3 regions of the Shinella sp. genome follow, and region 1 is predicted to be linked to each of the others. Evidence: predicted binding sites of a transcription regulator. Region 1 holds the regulator's gene; each other region holds the start of a gene.
What was found. Region 1 encodes HrcA, which represses chaperone genes, less so after heat shock. Its sites were predicted from a motif close to GTTAGCACTCNCNNNNNGNGAGTGCTAAC; they were not measured.
Positions count from the first base shown of each region.

Region 2: a site for HrcA is predicted at 2,875-2,903, ahead of groES (co-chaperone GroES). Genes of this name have one in related genera too.
Region 3: a site for HrcA is predicted at 1,495-1,523, ahead of groES (co-chaperone GroES). Genes of this name have one in related genera too.

Region 1 is NZ_JBQVPI010000009.1:77,779-82,580, reverse strand. Features, by position in the region: gene rpoN (RNA polymerase factor sigma-54) at 1-698, shown strand, start outside; gene hpf (ribosome hibernation-promoting factor, HPF/YfiA family) at 948-1,523, shown strand; gene ptsN (PTS IIA-like nitrogen regulatory protein PtsN) at 1,598-2,062, shown strand; gene grpE (nucleotide exchange factor GrpE) at 2,134-2,757, opposite strand; gene hrcA (heat-inducible transcriptional repressor HrcA) at 2,849-3,928, opposite strand; gene rph (ribonuclease PH) at 4,104-4,802, shown strand, end outside.
Region 2 is NZ_JBQVPI010000005.1:160,342-165,143, forward strand. Features, by position in the region: gene ACT6VE_RS11605 (hypothetical protein) at 1-335, opposite strand, end outside; gene groL (chaperonin GroEL) at 823-2,463, opposite strand; gene groES (co-chaperone GroES) at 2,520-2,816, opposite strand; gene ACT6VE_RS11620 (TIGR01459 family HAD-type hydrolase) at 3,136-3,984, shown strand; gene ACT6VE_RS11625 (bifunctional riboflavin kinase/FAD synthetase) at 4,004-4,802, shown strand, end outside.
Region 3 is NZ_JBQVPI010000014.1:154,171-158,972, reverse strand. Features, by position in the region: gene groL (chaperonin GroEL) at 1-1,083, opposite strand, end outside; gene groES (co-chaperone GroES) at 1,147-1,443, opposite strand; gene ACT6VE_RS22845 (J domain-containing protein) at 1,711-2,319, shown strand; gene rsgA (ribosome small subunit-dependent GTPase A) at 2,580-3,602, shown strand; tRNA gene ACT6VE_RS22835 (tRNA-Ala) at 3,884-3,959, opposite strand; gene ACT6VE_RS22830 (TIGR02300 family protein) at 4,106-4,495, opposite strand; gene aroA (3-phosphoshikimate 1-carboxyvinyltransferase) at 4,754-4,802, shown strand, end outside.

The sequences.
Region 1 (4,802 bases):
AGCCCGGCACGCGCTACGAGACGAGCGCCTCGGAAGCCGTGGTGCCGGATATCCTCGTGCGCGCCGCGCCCGACGGCAGCTGGCATATCGAACTCAATGCCGACACCTTGCCGCGCGTGCTGGTCAACCGCGACTACTATGCCTCCGTCTCCAGCCGCACCCGCCGCGACAGCGAGGACCAGGGTTTTCTCAACGAATGCCTGCAGACGGCCAACTGGCTGACGCGCAGCCTCGACCAGCGCGCTCGCACCATCATGAAGGTGGCGACCGAGATCGTGCGCCAGCAGGATGCCTTTCTCATGCACGGTGTCGACCATCTGCGCCCGCTGAACCTGAAGACGATCGCCGAGGCGATCAAGATGCATGAATCGACGGTGAGCCGCGTCACCTCCAACAAGTTCATGCTGACGCCACGCGGCCTGTTCGAGCTCAAATATTTCTTCACCGTCTCGATCGGCTCGGCGGAGGGTGGCGATTCCCATTCGGCGGAATCCGTCCGCCACCGCATCCGTGCAATGATCGTGCAGGAGCAGCCGGATGCCGTGCTCTCGGACGACGATATCGTGGATATCCTGCGCAAGGGCGGCGTCGATCTCGCCCGCCGGACGGTCGCGAAGTATCGCGAAGCGATGAACATCCCGTCTTCCGTACAGCGGCGGCGGGAAAAACGGGCGCTCGCGAAGGCCGCCGCCTCCTGAAACAAAGCCGGGAGAACCGGCATTTCAGACGGCCAAACATTAACAATGCCTGAATCCACTAATTGACTTCGCCACCGGGACGGGCTACTGCGCGCCCTCTTCTGAAGAGAAGGCAGGCCGGAATTCCGGACATATCCCCGCTTTTCTTGCCGCATGTGACGGAAATTCCATCGCGTGCGTAAAAGCTTGGAACGTGGAGAAGGTTGGAATAGACTGTTGCACGCAAATCACGAACGAGAGGAAACCTCCATGAGTGTGCGTGTATCCGGTAAACATATGGAAATCGGCGAAACTTTCCGACAGCGCATTGAAGACCAGGTCGGAGAGGCCGTAACCAAATATTTTGACGGAGGATATTCGAGCCAGGTCACCGTGGAAAAAGCGGGATCGCGGTACAGCGCGGACTGCAAGATCCACCTGGATACGGGCATGGCCTTGCAGGCAAATGGCGAAGCAAACGACCCCTTCGTGGCCTTCCAATCGGCCTCCGAACGGATCGAGAAACGCCTGCGCCGGTACAAGCGCAAACTCAAGGCACACCACAACGGCAATGGTCACGATGCCTTTGCAGAAGTGGCCTACACGGTGATGGATTCGGTCCCCGACGAAGACGATGAGCTTCCCGAGGACTACGCTCCGACCATCGTTGCGGAAAGCACGAAGAAACTGAGGACAATGTCCGTCGCAAGCGCCGTCATGGCGCTCGATATGACGGACGATCCGGTTCTTCTCTTCCGCAGCGCCGGATCGGAGCAGCTCAATATCGTCTACCGACGCAACGACGGCAATATTGGCTGGATCGACGCAGCCAATATCAAAGGCTGAGTGAAGGGAGCGTGGTGCCGGAAACCGGCACCACGTTTCTTCAATCCCTTCACCCGCCTCACGAGGACAAAAGCATGGCATTGGCAGGTTTGCTGCAGCAAAGTGCGATTATTCCGGCGATGAAGGCCAATTCCAAGAAGCAGATGCTTCAGGAACTGGCAGCAAAAGCGGCGAAGCTCACCGGAATTCCGGAACGCGAGATTTTTGACGTCATTCTTCAGCGCGAACGGCTCGGTTCGACCGGCGTGGGCAATGGTATTGCCATCCCGCACGGCAAGCTGAAGGAGCTTTCACAGATCACCGGCCTCTTCGCGAGACTGGAGACTCCTGTGGACTTCGAGGCATTGGACGACCAGCCGGTCGACCTTGTCTTCCTGCTTCTGGCGCCGGAAGGCGCCGGTGCGGACCATTTGAAGGCGCTGTCACGCATCGCCCGCGTGCTGCGCGATCCATCGATGGTCGCGAAGCTGCGCGCCTCCGACAGCGAGAGCGCGATCTACGCCTGCCTCAGCGAGGAGCAGGCGTCGAACGCGGCCTGACCATTTCGAATTCACATGAAAAAACCGGCGGTTTTGCGACCGCCGGTTTTTCTTTTTCGTTCGATTGAAAATCAGGCCTGCGCAGCACTTGCCTCGCCGGCGGGAGCCTTCGGGCCGCCCTTCGACACGCCGACCATGGCGGGGCGCAGCACGCGCTCGCCGATGACGAAGCCGGCCTGCACGACCTGCACGACCGTGTTGTTGGCGACTTCCGGGTTCGGCACTTCAAACATCGCCTGGTGGAAGTTCGGGTCGAACTTTTCGCCGACCGGATCGAGCTTGCGCACGCCGTGGCGTTCGAGGGCGGCGAGCATGGAGCGCTCGGTCATCTCGACACCTTCCGCAAGCGCCTTCAGGCCCGCATCGCCGCTTTCCAGGGCGTCGGCCGGAATGGCATCCAGCGCGCGGCGCAGGTTGTCGGACACGGCCAGCATGTCGCGTGCAAAACCGGCAACGGAATAGGACTTGGCGTCCTTCACATCACGCTCGGTGCGACGGCGCAGGTTGTCCATCTCCGCGGCGAGGCGGAGATACCTGTCCCTGAGGTCGCTGTTTTCCGCGCGCAGAACGTCGATCGGATCCGGCTCGGCTGGGGCGTCAACCTCGGCAGCCACGTCTTCGAATGCGGACGTTTCTGCTGCAAAGTCGTTTTCCACGCCTTCGTCAGGTCCATGTTTCTTGTTGTCGTCGGTCATGACGTACTCCGAATTGCATCTTTTAAGGGTTGGGCCCGATATCGAGCTTTGAACCCGAAAAATCAAGGGCTGATGGCTGGATTGCCAGAGTTCAGCGCGAAAGCCGCGACATGAGCTGGGCCGTATAGTCCACCATGGGCACGATACGGGAATAGTTGAGCCGGGTCGGCCCGATGACGCCGACGGCGCCGACGATCTTCTCGTCGCTGTCGCGGTAGGGCGCCACGATCAGCGAAGAACCGGAGAGCGAGAAGAGCTTGTTTTCCGAGCCGATGAAGATACGCACGCCCGGGCCGGTCTCGGCGAGGTTCAACAGTTCGATCAGGCTGTCCTTGCGCTCCAGGTCATCGAACAGCATGCGCAGACGATCGATATCTTCTGCCCCGGCAAGGCCTTCCAACAGGTTTGCCCGGCCGCGCACGATGAGCCGCGTCGGTTTCGCCACATCGAACCCGCCGGACCAGACCGCAAGCCCGCGCTCGACCAGGTCCTGCGACAGCTTGTCGAGCTCACCGCTGATTTCGCCGCGCAGGCGCTCCAGCTGGGCGCGCGCTTCAAACAGCGTGTTGCCGGCAAGATGAGCGTTGAGGAAGTTGGCCGCCTCCGTGAGCTGCGAGCTGGTGACGCCGGCCGGAAGCTCGATGATGCGGTTTTCGATCTGATCGTGATCGCCGACCAGCACGACAAGCGCCTTGGTCGGCTCCAGCCGGATGAATTCGACATGTTTCAATATGGCGTCGTTCTTCGAGGTGATGACGAGGCCAGCGCCACGCGACATGCCGGACAGCGCCTGGCTCGCCTCCTTCATCATCGTCTCGACGGCGGTATGTTTCTGGCCGTGCGGGCGCACATGCCGCTCGATCGAGGCGCGGTCTTCCGCCGAAATGTTGCCGACCTGCATGAAGGCATCAACGAAGAAGCGCAGGCCAAGCTGCGTCGGCAGCCGCCCGGCGCTGGTATGCGGTGAATAGATGAGACCGAGTTCTTCCAGGTCGCTCATCACGTTGCGCACGGAGGCGGGCGACAGCGACATGGGCAGGATACGCGACAGGTTGCGCGAGCCGAGCGGCTCCCCGCTTTCCAGATAGCTTTCCACGATGCGGCGAAAGACTTCGCCCGAACGCTCGTCGAGCGCCGCCTGACTGTCAGGACCCGGAGATTTCAAAACCATCTTTCTGCTGCAACCTCGTTATTTCCAGGGAATATAGTGATTTCGTGCGGAAGCGCAAAACGGATTTTCGCGGCGCAGCATCCCGAGAAATCGCGCGGGGTGCCGCCGCGCCATTCCCTCGCCCGGCGAACTGGTCTAAAGCAGCGTTCCAGATATCACGAGACAGGAGTTCGCAATGCGGCCGTCCGGCAGAAAAACCGATCAGATGCGCAAGGTTACCTTCGAGCGCAACATCTCCAAGCATGCCGAAGGCTCCTGTCTCGTCAAGTTCGGCGACACGCACGTGCTCGTCACTGCAAGCCTCGAAGAGAAGACGCCGCCGTGGCTGCGCAACAGCGGCAAGGGCTGGGTCACCGCCGAATACGGCATGTTGCCGCGCGCCACCGGTGACCGCATGCGCCGCGAGGCCGCTACCGGCAAGCAGGGTGGCCGCACGCAGGAAATCCAGCGCCTCATCGGCCGGTCGCTGCGCGCCGTCGTCGATCTCGAAGCGCTCGGCGAACGCCAGATCACCATCGACTGCGACGTCATCCAGGCCGATGGCGGCACCCGCACCGCCTCGATCACCGGCGCCTTCATCGCCCTTCACGACTGCCTGAAGTGGATGGAAGCGCGCAGCATGATCAAGGTCGAGAAGGTCCTGAAGGACCATGTCGCCGCGATCTCCTGCGGCATCTTCGCCAGCCAGTCGGTCATCGACCTCGACTATCTGGAAGATTCCGCTGCCGAGACGGACGCCAACTTCGTCATGACCGGCTCGGGCGGCATCGTCGAAATCCAAGGCACGGCCGAAGGCAAGCCGTTCTCCGAAGAAGAGTTCTCCAGCCTGATGGCACTTGCCCGCAATGGCATCGCCGAACTGGTTACCCTGCAG
Region 2 (4,802 bases), on a different contig from region 1:
CAGAACACCGGCTGGCGCGGTGCGCCGTCGAGATGGATCGTCGTGGAGAAACAGAAGGACGAGGATGAGGCGGCCGCCTGCTCGAAAAGTTCCAGCACGCGCTGGCGGTCGAGCGGCTCGTAGCAGCGGATAAGATTCAGCAGGCCGCAGGCTCGCTGCGGCAGGCCATGCACCAGCGCGGCCTTGTCACCGAGTGTGAACAGGCCGTTGGAAAGGTCGCCGGTCCAGCGCTCTGTCACGCAGTACTGGGTCAACAGTTCGTTGTCCGTCTCGTCGAATTCCATCGAGCCCGGCAGAAAGGGCGACGAGAGATCAGTCTTGATTATCTTGAACACCCACGACCTCAGGCAGTTGCTCGAAATTGACCAGACATGTCCCGTCCCCTTGAGGCACACGACATGCTAAAAGACAGCGCCGGCTGACAACCCTCGAAGTCGGCCGAACTGCTTTCCTATATACTGAATTGCACCCGGATCCTGGCGTAGTACTGGATCGGGTTTACGCGTAAAGACCGCCGCTGACCTTGTTCAGTCCCCGGCGGTTGCTATCCAATGTTTCGGGAAATCCGGCTGCGCGACAAGCCGACAATACAGCGTCGAGTTTTAGCGCCTGAACCCCCGGTGAATCTGAAAAGTTCACTTGGGGCGACTTTATAGTTGGTTTTTTAATGCCAGCAACGGCTTTTTGATAATTATTGCACGAATGGAAAAATTCTTTTCGCGGTAACGATGCAGCCCCGTTCCGACGGAAAGCAGAAAGGGCGGCCCGAAGACCGCCCTTTCCGAACTGAACCGGATGGCTCAGATATAAGACCCGAAGGTCTTACATCATGTCCATGCCGCCCATGCCGCCCATGCCGCCAGGCATGCCGCCAGCGGATTCCTTCTTCGGCAGTTCGGCGATCATGGCTTCCGTCGTGATCAGCAGCGAAGCAACCGAAGCAGCGTTCTGCAGAGCCGTGCGGACAACCTTGACCGGGTCGACGATGCCAAGCGCAATCAGGTCGCCGTATTCGCCGGTCTGGGCGTTGTAGCCGTAGTTGTCTTCGTTCTTGTCGAGGATCTTGCCGACAACGATCGAAGCTTCGTCACCAGCGTTCTCGGCGATCTGGCGAACCAGCGACTGGAGCGCCTTGCGAACGATGTTGACGCCGGCTTCCTGGTCGTCGTTTTCACCCTTGACGGTGATCTTCGTGGAGGAACGCAGCAGGGCAACGCCGCCGCCCGGTACGATACCTTCCTGAACAGCAGCGCGCGTCGCGTTGAGGGCGTCGTCGATGCGGTCCTTCTTTTCCTTCACTTCGACTTCCGTCGAACCGCCGACGCGGATGACGGCAACGCCGCCAGCGAGCTTGGCAAGACGTTCCTGCAGCTTCTCGCGGTCGTAGTCGGAGGTGGTTTCTTCGATCTGGGCCTTGATCTGCGCGACGCGGCCTTCGATTTCAGCCTTCTGGCCGGCACCGTCGACGATCGTCGTGTTTTCCTTGGAGATCGAAACCTTCTTCGAACGGCCGAGCATGTCGAGCGTTACGTTTTCGAGCTTGATGCCGAGGTCTTCGGAGATAACCGTGCCGCCCGTCAGGATGGCGATGTCTTCGAGCATGGCCTTGCGGCGGTCGCCGAAGCCAGGAGCTTTGACGGCAGCGATCTTGAGGCCGCCACGCAGCTTGTTGACGACGAGCGTTGCGAGGGCTTCGCCTTCGACGTCTTCAGCGATGATGACCAGCGGCTTGCCGGTCTGGACGACGGCTTCGAGAACCGGCAGCATCGCCTGGAGGTTCGAGAGCTTCTTCTCGTGCAGGAGAATGAAAGCGTCTTCGAGGTCGGCGATCATCTTTTCCGGGTTGGTCACGAAGTAGGGCGACAGGTAGCCGCGGTCGAACTGCATGCCTTCGACGACTTCGAGTTCGGTTTCGGCGGTCTTGGCTTCTTCAACCGTGATGACGCCTTCGTTGCCAACCTTCTGCATGGCTTCAGCAATGTCGAGACCGACCTGCTTGTCGCCGTTTGCGGAGATCGTGCCAACCTGGGCGACTTCTTCCGACGTGTTGATCTTCTTGGCCTTGGCCTGGAGATCCTTGACGACTTCAGCAACGGCGAGATCGATGCCGCGCTTCAGGTCCATCGGGTTCATGCCGGCGGCAACAGCCTTGTGGCCTTCGCGAACGATGGCCTGGGCAAGAACGGTTGCAGTCGTCGTGCCGTCGCCGGCGATGTCGTTGGTCTTGGAAGCAACTTCGCGAACGAGCTGGGCGCCCATGTTCTCGAACTTGTCGTCCAGTTCGATTTCCTTGGCGACGGAAACGCCGTCCTTGGTGATGCGCGGTGCGCCGAACGACTTGTCGATGATGACGTTACGACCCTTCGGGCCGAGCGTTACCTTGACTGCGTCTGCGAGAATGTCGACGCCGCGCAGCATCTTTTCGCGCGCGCTGCGGCCGAACTTGATTTCTTTGGCTGCCATTGTGTTAGCTCCTGAAAGAGGTATCAGCGAATTTCGGAAAGGGATTTATCGGCAGATCAGCCGATGACGCCCATGATGTCGGCTTCCTTCATGATCAGAAGGTCTTCGCCGTCGAGCTTGACTTCGGTGCCCGACCACTTGCCGAACAGAACGCGGTCGCCAGCCTTGACGTCCAGCGGGACGACCTTGCCGGACTCGTCACGAGCGCCGGAACCGACGGCGACGATTTCGCCTTCCTGCGGCTTTTCCTTGGCGGTATCCGGAATGATGATGCCGCCCTTGGTCTTGGCTTCAGATTCAACGCGACGAACGACGACGCGATCGTGAAGCGGGCGGAAGGTGGTGCTTGCCATTGTCTTATCCCTCGATCGAATGACATTGCGGATCCCGAACTGGATCCGATGGATGAGTGTTAGCACTCACCGTTTAGGAGTGCTAGCGGGCTGGAAATAGGCGGCGGGGTGTTTCGAGTCAAGAAGAGCGACTGGAAATTATTTTGCCGCGAATGGTTACCGCTGCCGCCAGATGGGAGCGACATCGCATGCCATCAAGTCAGTCTCGTGAATTTTCGGCAGTTTCCCCGTCGATACGGCAAAATTGTGTGGAGAGGCTTGTTTTCTTGGCCTCGCTTTGCAATGTCAGCCGGGCTCGACCTCGACACGGGAATCCCTGATGGCTCAACGCATCCAATCCTTCCGCGATATCGCCACGCACTATGACGTGGTGCTCTGCGACGTCTGGGGCGTCCTGCACAATGGCGTCGAAGCCTTTTCCTATGCCTCCGAGGCGCTTGCGGAGGCCCGCGCCGCCGGCCTCACCGTCGTGCTCATCACCAATTCGCCGCGTCCGCATCCGGGCGTGAAGGTGCAAATCCGCGGCCTCGGCGTCACCGACGCTTCCTATGACCGCATCGTCACGTCAGGCGATGTCACCCGCGCGTTGATCGCGAAGGGCCCGAAGAAGATCTATTTCATCGGCGCGGAAAAGGACTTGGCCCTGCTCGATGGCCTCGGCGTCGAGCCGGTCGGTCTGGAGGAGGCGGGCATCGTCGTCTGCGCGGGCCTTCGCGAGGACGAGAAGGACACAGTCGAGGATTACCGTGCGGAGCTGACGGCACTCGCCGCGCGAGACCTGCCCTTCATCTGCGCCAACCCGGATCTCGTCGTCGAGCGCGGCCACCGGCTCATTCCCTGCGCCGGCGCGCTCGCCAAGCTTTATGAAGAGCTTGGCCGTGCCAGCCAGATCGCCGGCAAGCCGCATCGGCCGATCTACGAAAAGTCGATTGCCGAGGCCGAGGATGTGCGCGGCGCCTTCGACCTGTCGCGTGTCATCGCCATCGGCGACGGCATGCCGACGGATGTACGCGGCGCTGAAGCCTTCGGTCTCGATGTGCTCTATATTTCCGGCGGCATCCATGCGCAGGAATATGTTGAAGCCGGCCGCACGGACGAGGCAAGATTGGAACGCTTTCTCGCTCAGGAAAATGCCCACCCGAAGTGGTGGATGCCCCGGCTGCAGTGACGGGACGGAGACGGTCGTCATGACGGTATTTCACAGAAACGAGACGAAACAGCCGCTGCCGGAGCATCTGCGCGGCGGCGTCATCGCCATCGGCAATTTCGACGGCGTGCACCGTGGCCACCAGGCGGTGCTGCAACGGGCGCTCGATCTCGCCACCGAGCGCGGCGTTCCCGCCCTCGTTTTGACATTCGAGCCGCATCCGCGCACCGTCTTCCGCCCGGAACGCCCCGTCTTCCGCCTGACGCCGGCGCCGCTGAAGGCCCGCATCCTGGAAGGCATGGGTTTTTCCGCCGTCATCGAATACCCGTTCGATCGCGGATTTTCCGAAATATCGGCGCATGATTTCATCCGCGCCATCCTCCTGGACTGGCTGCACGCCTCCGAGGTCGTCACCGGCTTCGATTTCCATTTCGGCAAGGGCAGGGAAGGCGGCCCGGCCTTCCTGATGGCCGCCGGCCAGAACAATGGTTTCGGCGTCACGCTGGTCGATGCCTTCCGCGACGAGAATGCCTCGGTGATCTCGTCGAGCTTCGTCCGCTCGCTGCTCGGCGAAGGCGCCGTCGTCGAGGCGTCCGGCCAGCTCGGTTATCACTACACGGTCGAGGCCGAGGTAATCGGCGGCAAGCAGCTCGGTCGCACATTGGGTTATCCGACTGCCAACATGCAGCTTCCGCCGGAAGTGGAATTGCGCAACGGCATCTACGCCGTGCGCTTCCGTCGCCCGGATGGAAGCCTGCACGACGGCGTCGCCAGCTATGGCCGCCGCCCCACCGTCACTGCCAATGGCGCACCGCTGCTTGAAACCTTCCTCTTCGATT
Region 3 (4,802 bases), on a different contig from region 1:
ATCGTAGTCCGACGTGGTCTCTTCGATCTGCGCCTTGATCTGGGCCACGCGGCCTTCAATCTCAGCCTTGGTGCCGGCGCCATCGACGACGGTGGTGGTTTCCTTGGTGATCGAGATTTTCTTGGCATGGCCGAGCATGTCGAGCGTGACGGTATCGAGCTTGATGCCGAGGTCTTCGGAGATGACAGTGCCGCCGGTCAGGATCGCAAGATCCTCCAGCATGGCCTTGCGGCGGTCGCCGAAGCCAGGAGCCTTGACGGCAGCGATCTTGAGGCCACCACGCAGCTTGTTGACCACGAGCGTTGCAAGCGCTTCGCCTTCGACATCCTCCGAGATGATCACCAGCGGCTTGCCGGTCTGAACGACAGCTTCCAGGATCGGCAGCATGGCCTGCAGGTTGGAGAGCTTCTTTTCGTGCAGCAGCACGTAGGCGTCTTCCAGATCAGCCACCATCTTCTCGGCATTGGTGACGAAATAGGGGCTGAGGTAGCCGCGGTCGAACTGCATGCCTTCGACGACTTCAAGCTCCGTCTCGGCGGTCTTGGCTTCCTCGACGGTAATGACGCCCTCGTTGCCGACCTTCTGCATCGCGTCGGCGATGTACTGGCCGATTTCCTTTTCGCCATTGGCCGAGATCGTGCCGACCTGGGCAATCTCTTCCGAGGTGTTGATCTTCTTGGCCTTGGCGAGCAGGTCCTTGACGACGGCGGTGACCGCAAGGTCGATGCCGCGCTTCAGATCCATCGGGTTCATGCCAGCAGCGACGGCCTTGCCGCCTTCGCGAACAATGGCTTGCGCAAGAACGGTTGCCGTCGTCGTGCCGTCGCCGGCGATGTCGTTGGTCTTGGAAGCAACTTCGCGAACGAGCTGGGCGCCCATGTTCTCGAACTTGTCTTCCAGTTCGATTTCCTTGGCGACGGTGACGCCGTCCTTGGTGATGCGCGGCGCGCCGTACGACTTGTCGATCACGACATTGCGGCCCTTGGGGCCGAGCGTGACTTTCACTGCGTCAGCGAGGATATCGACGCCGCGCAGCAGCTTTTCGCGTGCATCACGGCCGAATTTGATCTGTTTGGCAGACATGGAAAACTCCCGGGCTGTTGGCCCAATGGTCTTTGTCAATAGGAACGGAAGAAGCCGTCGAGATCAGGCGATGACGCCCATGATGTCGGCTTCCTTCATGATCAGAAGGTCTTCGCCGTCGAGCTTGACTTCGGTGCCCGACCACTTGCCGAACAGGATGCGGTCGCCAGCCTTGACGTCCAACGGGACGACCTTGCCGGACTCGTCACGAGCGCCGGAACCGACGGCGACGATTTCGCCTTCCTGCGGCTTTTCCTTGGCGGTGTCAGGAATGATAATGCCACCCTTGGTCTTGGCTTCAGCCTCGATACGGCGCACGACGACGCGGTCGTGCAACGGCCGGAAAACGGTACTTGTCATTTTGGGGTTCCTTGGCGAGACGCGGCCCAATGGCCCATCCCGGTAAACACTCTTAGCACTCCCGCGCCGAGAGTGCTAGCAGAGTTTCCTGTTTTGGGCGTGCTTGAGAATGGCCGGGGACAAGAAGCTCGCAGGCAACATGTCGAGTAGCCAACGGGAGAAGGGGAGAGACATCACGCCGATTCTGACGTATCGCGTGCTGAAAGCCTTTAACTGCAAAGCTCGCTAATTCTTGCCAACGCCCCCCGCTACCTTCATATCGGTCCCATGACACGTGATTCCAAAATATTCGTCGGCCTTAAATCCACGCGGAAGAAGGCGACCCCGCAAAGCGAGCCTGTCGGGCCGAAATGCCAATGGGATGGTTGCGAAAAGACCGGTTCGCACCGCGCACCCGTCGGGCGAGACGCCGAAGGCCTGTATCTGCTGTTCTGTCTTGAGCATGTAAAGGAGTACAACAAGGGCTACAATTTTGCGACAGGTCTTTCTGATGCAGACATCGCCCGCTACCAGAAAGAAGCGACAATCGGCGCGCGGCCGACCTGGGGGGCAGCAGTCGACCGGGGATCCGAAGTTCCGATGCCCTCTACCGTCCGCTCCGGTTCTGCAAAGGCATTGAATGCCCGCAAGACCGCGGCGCAGCGCCAGGCGCAAAGAGCCGAACTCCAGAAGCGGAAGCTCAAGGTGCTTGAAGCCAAGGCATTTGAGACACTCGGTCTTTCGCCGGATGCGACGCCCGAGGAAATCAAGAGCCGCTACAAGGAAAGGCTCAAGATGCACCATCCCGATACCAACCAGGGAAATCGCATTTCCGAGGATGAGCTTCGCGCTTCCATCGAGGCGCATAAGATTCTCAAATTAAACGGATTTTGCTGAGGGATTCGTCTCTCCAACGGTAGCCCTGCGGACGTTGAAATGACAAGCTGAGCATTGACTGCTTCGTTCGTCTGTCTGCCTTGCAATGCGGCGGTTCCCTCCGCGCAGGCGACAAAGTCGGCTTCGCGGTTGGACAACGTCAATCAGCCAGTAGCAGCATGTCGAGCGGTCAAAACAACGTGATTCTCCCATGGAATCAAGCAACCTCAACCTGCGGAAAGCCTGTCCATGACAGCATCGCCGAATAGTCGGATCAAACTTTGACCGCTTCCAACCCGCCCTCATCGCTTGAACTGCTTGGCTGGTCGGATTTCTTCGCGGCGCAGGTCGAGCCGGGCGAAGCGGATCTCGCAGCCAGGCGCGTCGCCTCGGTTCACCGGGCGCGCATCGACGCGATCGATGCCACCGGGCCGATCGGACTAGAGCTTCCGGCCAATACCAACACTGCTGACTTTGCGGTGGGCGATTGGGTTCTTGCCGATCCCCTGACGGGCATGTTTGTCCGCCGCCTCGACCGAAGAACCGTGTTCCAGCGGCGCGCGGAAGGCGGGCACGGCCAGCAGCTTGCTGCGGCCAATGTCGATACCCTGTTTATCGTGACCTCGTGCAATGCCGATTTCAACCTCGGAAGGCTGGAACGCTACTTGATCATGGCCAACCAGGCCGGGACCAATCCGGTGATCGTGCTGACCAAGGCTGACACCGCCGATGACGCCGGCCTGTTCGAGCAGCAAGCCAAGGCGCTACAGCGTGACTTGCCCGTCGTTGTCTTGAATGCGCGCTCGGCCGATGCCGTGTCCCTGCTGAGGCCCTGGTGCGGTGTTGGCCAGACTGTGGCGCTGGTGGGGTCCTCCGGCGTCGGAAAATCGACGCTGGTGAACACCCTGGCCGGGCCTGCATCCGGCACAACGCAGAAGACCGGAGGGATCCGGGAAAAAGATGCAAAGGGCCGGCACACCACGACCGCACGATCGCTGCATGCCATTTCAGGCGGCGGCTGGGTCATTGATACGCCGGGAATACGAACGCTCTACGTCAGCGATGTTACCGACGGTATCGATACGCTGTTTGCTGAAATCACAGACCTGGCCCCGCTTTGCCGATTTCGCGACTGCACCCATGCCCACGAACCGGGCTGCGCCGTGCAGGCGGCGGTTGCCAGCGGCGACCTAGCTGTCGATCGCCTGGAACGCTGGCGCAGCCTGCTTGCAGAAAACCGCAACCGAACGCCAGTCGTCAGCGGACCGCGGGGCAACAAGATCGTCCGCAAGAAAAAATACTAGGGGGTAGGCCGGATCGGCATTCAGGATTCCTGATTTGCCTGATCGCATGCTTCATGGGATGCCGCGTTGAACCACGGCGGTCTTTGGGGGCCGGCCTAGCGGTATGAGTTAAGCGACGCTCTGTGGACGAAGATCGTGCGGCAAGGCTGGCGGTTCGGCGCGCGCAGGCTGAGACGTTGTTTTTTCTTCGCCGCGAGTTTTCTGCTCGTGGTGCACCAACGCGGCAGAAATGACCTTTGTCGGCCAAAGGCCTGTAAGGAAACCAATTACTTGAGAGAGATTGGTGGAGCTAAGCGGGATCGAACCGCTGACCTCTTGCATGCCATGCAAGCGCTCTCCCAGCTGAGCTATAGCCCCATAACGGGTCCGGCTAGGCCGGTTTTCCGGGAACCGAAGCGGCGTTTCCGTTCGGTGTGCGGCTTATTACTTCCGGTGATCGGAGATGGCAAGCCGAAAAATGAAATCCGGCCGGTTTTTTTGAAACCGGCCGGAAAAACAACGTCTTATGCTTCGTCTTCGTCGCCGGTGACGCCGATCAGGCCGGTCATGTCGTCATCGTCGTCATCTTCGTCCTGTTCCAGGAACGTATCGTCTTCGTCGCCGTCGATTTCGACCTCGTCATCGCCGAGATCCGGCAGGTCGTCGCCGCTCGCTGCTTCGTCGGCATCCTCGAGAGAGACGAGTTCGACTTCCGTGTTCTCGGCGTCGACTTCGTTGACTTCCTCTTCCTCAGCCGCCTTTTCGAGAACCGCAACCGCAGCCGTCTCTTCAAAGAAGGACAGCGGATAGGACTTGCCCGTGTAGGGCGAGACGATCGGATTACGGTTCAGGTCGTAGAATTTCTTGCCTGTTTCCGGGTCGATGCGTTTGGTTCCGAGTTCCTGTTTCGCCACAGTCAAAGCCTCTCAGGTGCCGAATGTTTCCGGCGGGGCCGGGGGTTCCGGCGCGTTGGACGTAGAATGATTAGCCGGTCCCCATAATCGTCTTGGGCAATCCTGTCAAAGCCAAACTTGGAAGCGGCCTGATCCGAAGCCTCCGACGAATGTTTTTCGGCGGGATGATGACGCTTTAAATCGTTTGTGATAGCAAGCCCGCGTTCTCCCCGGCGCGCTCCGTTCGGGGAGCGGTGGATGTATATAAGGAAGACGCCCATGTCGCACGGCGCCAGTGCACGGCCCGCAACCGCCCGCAAGTCCTCCG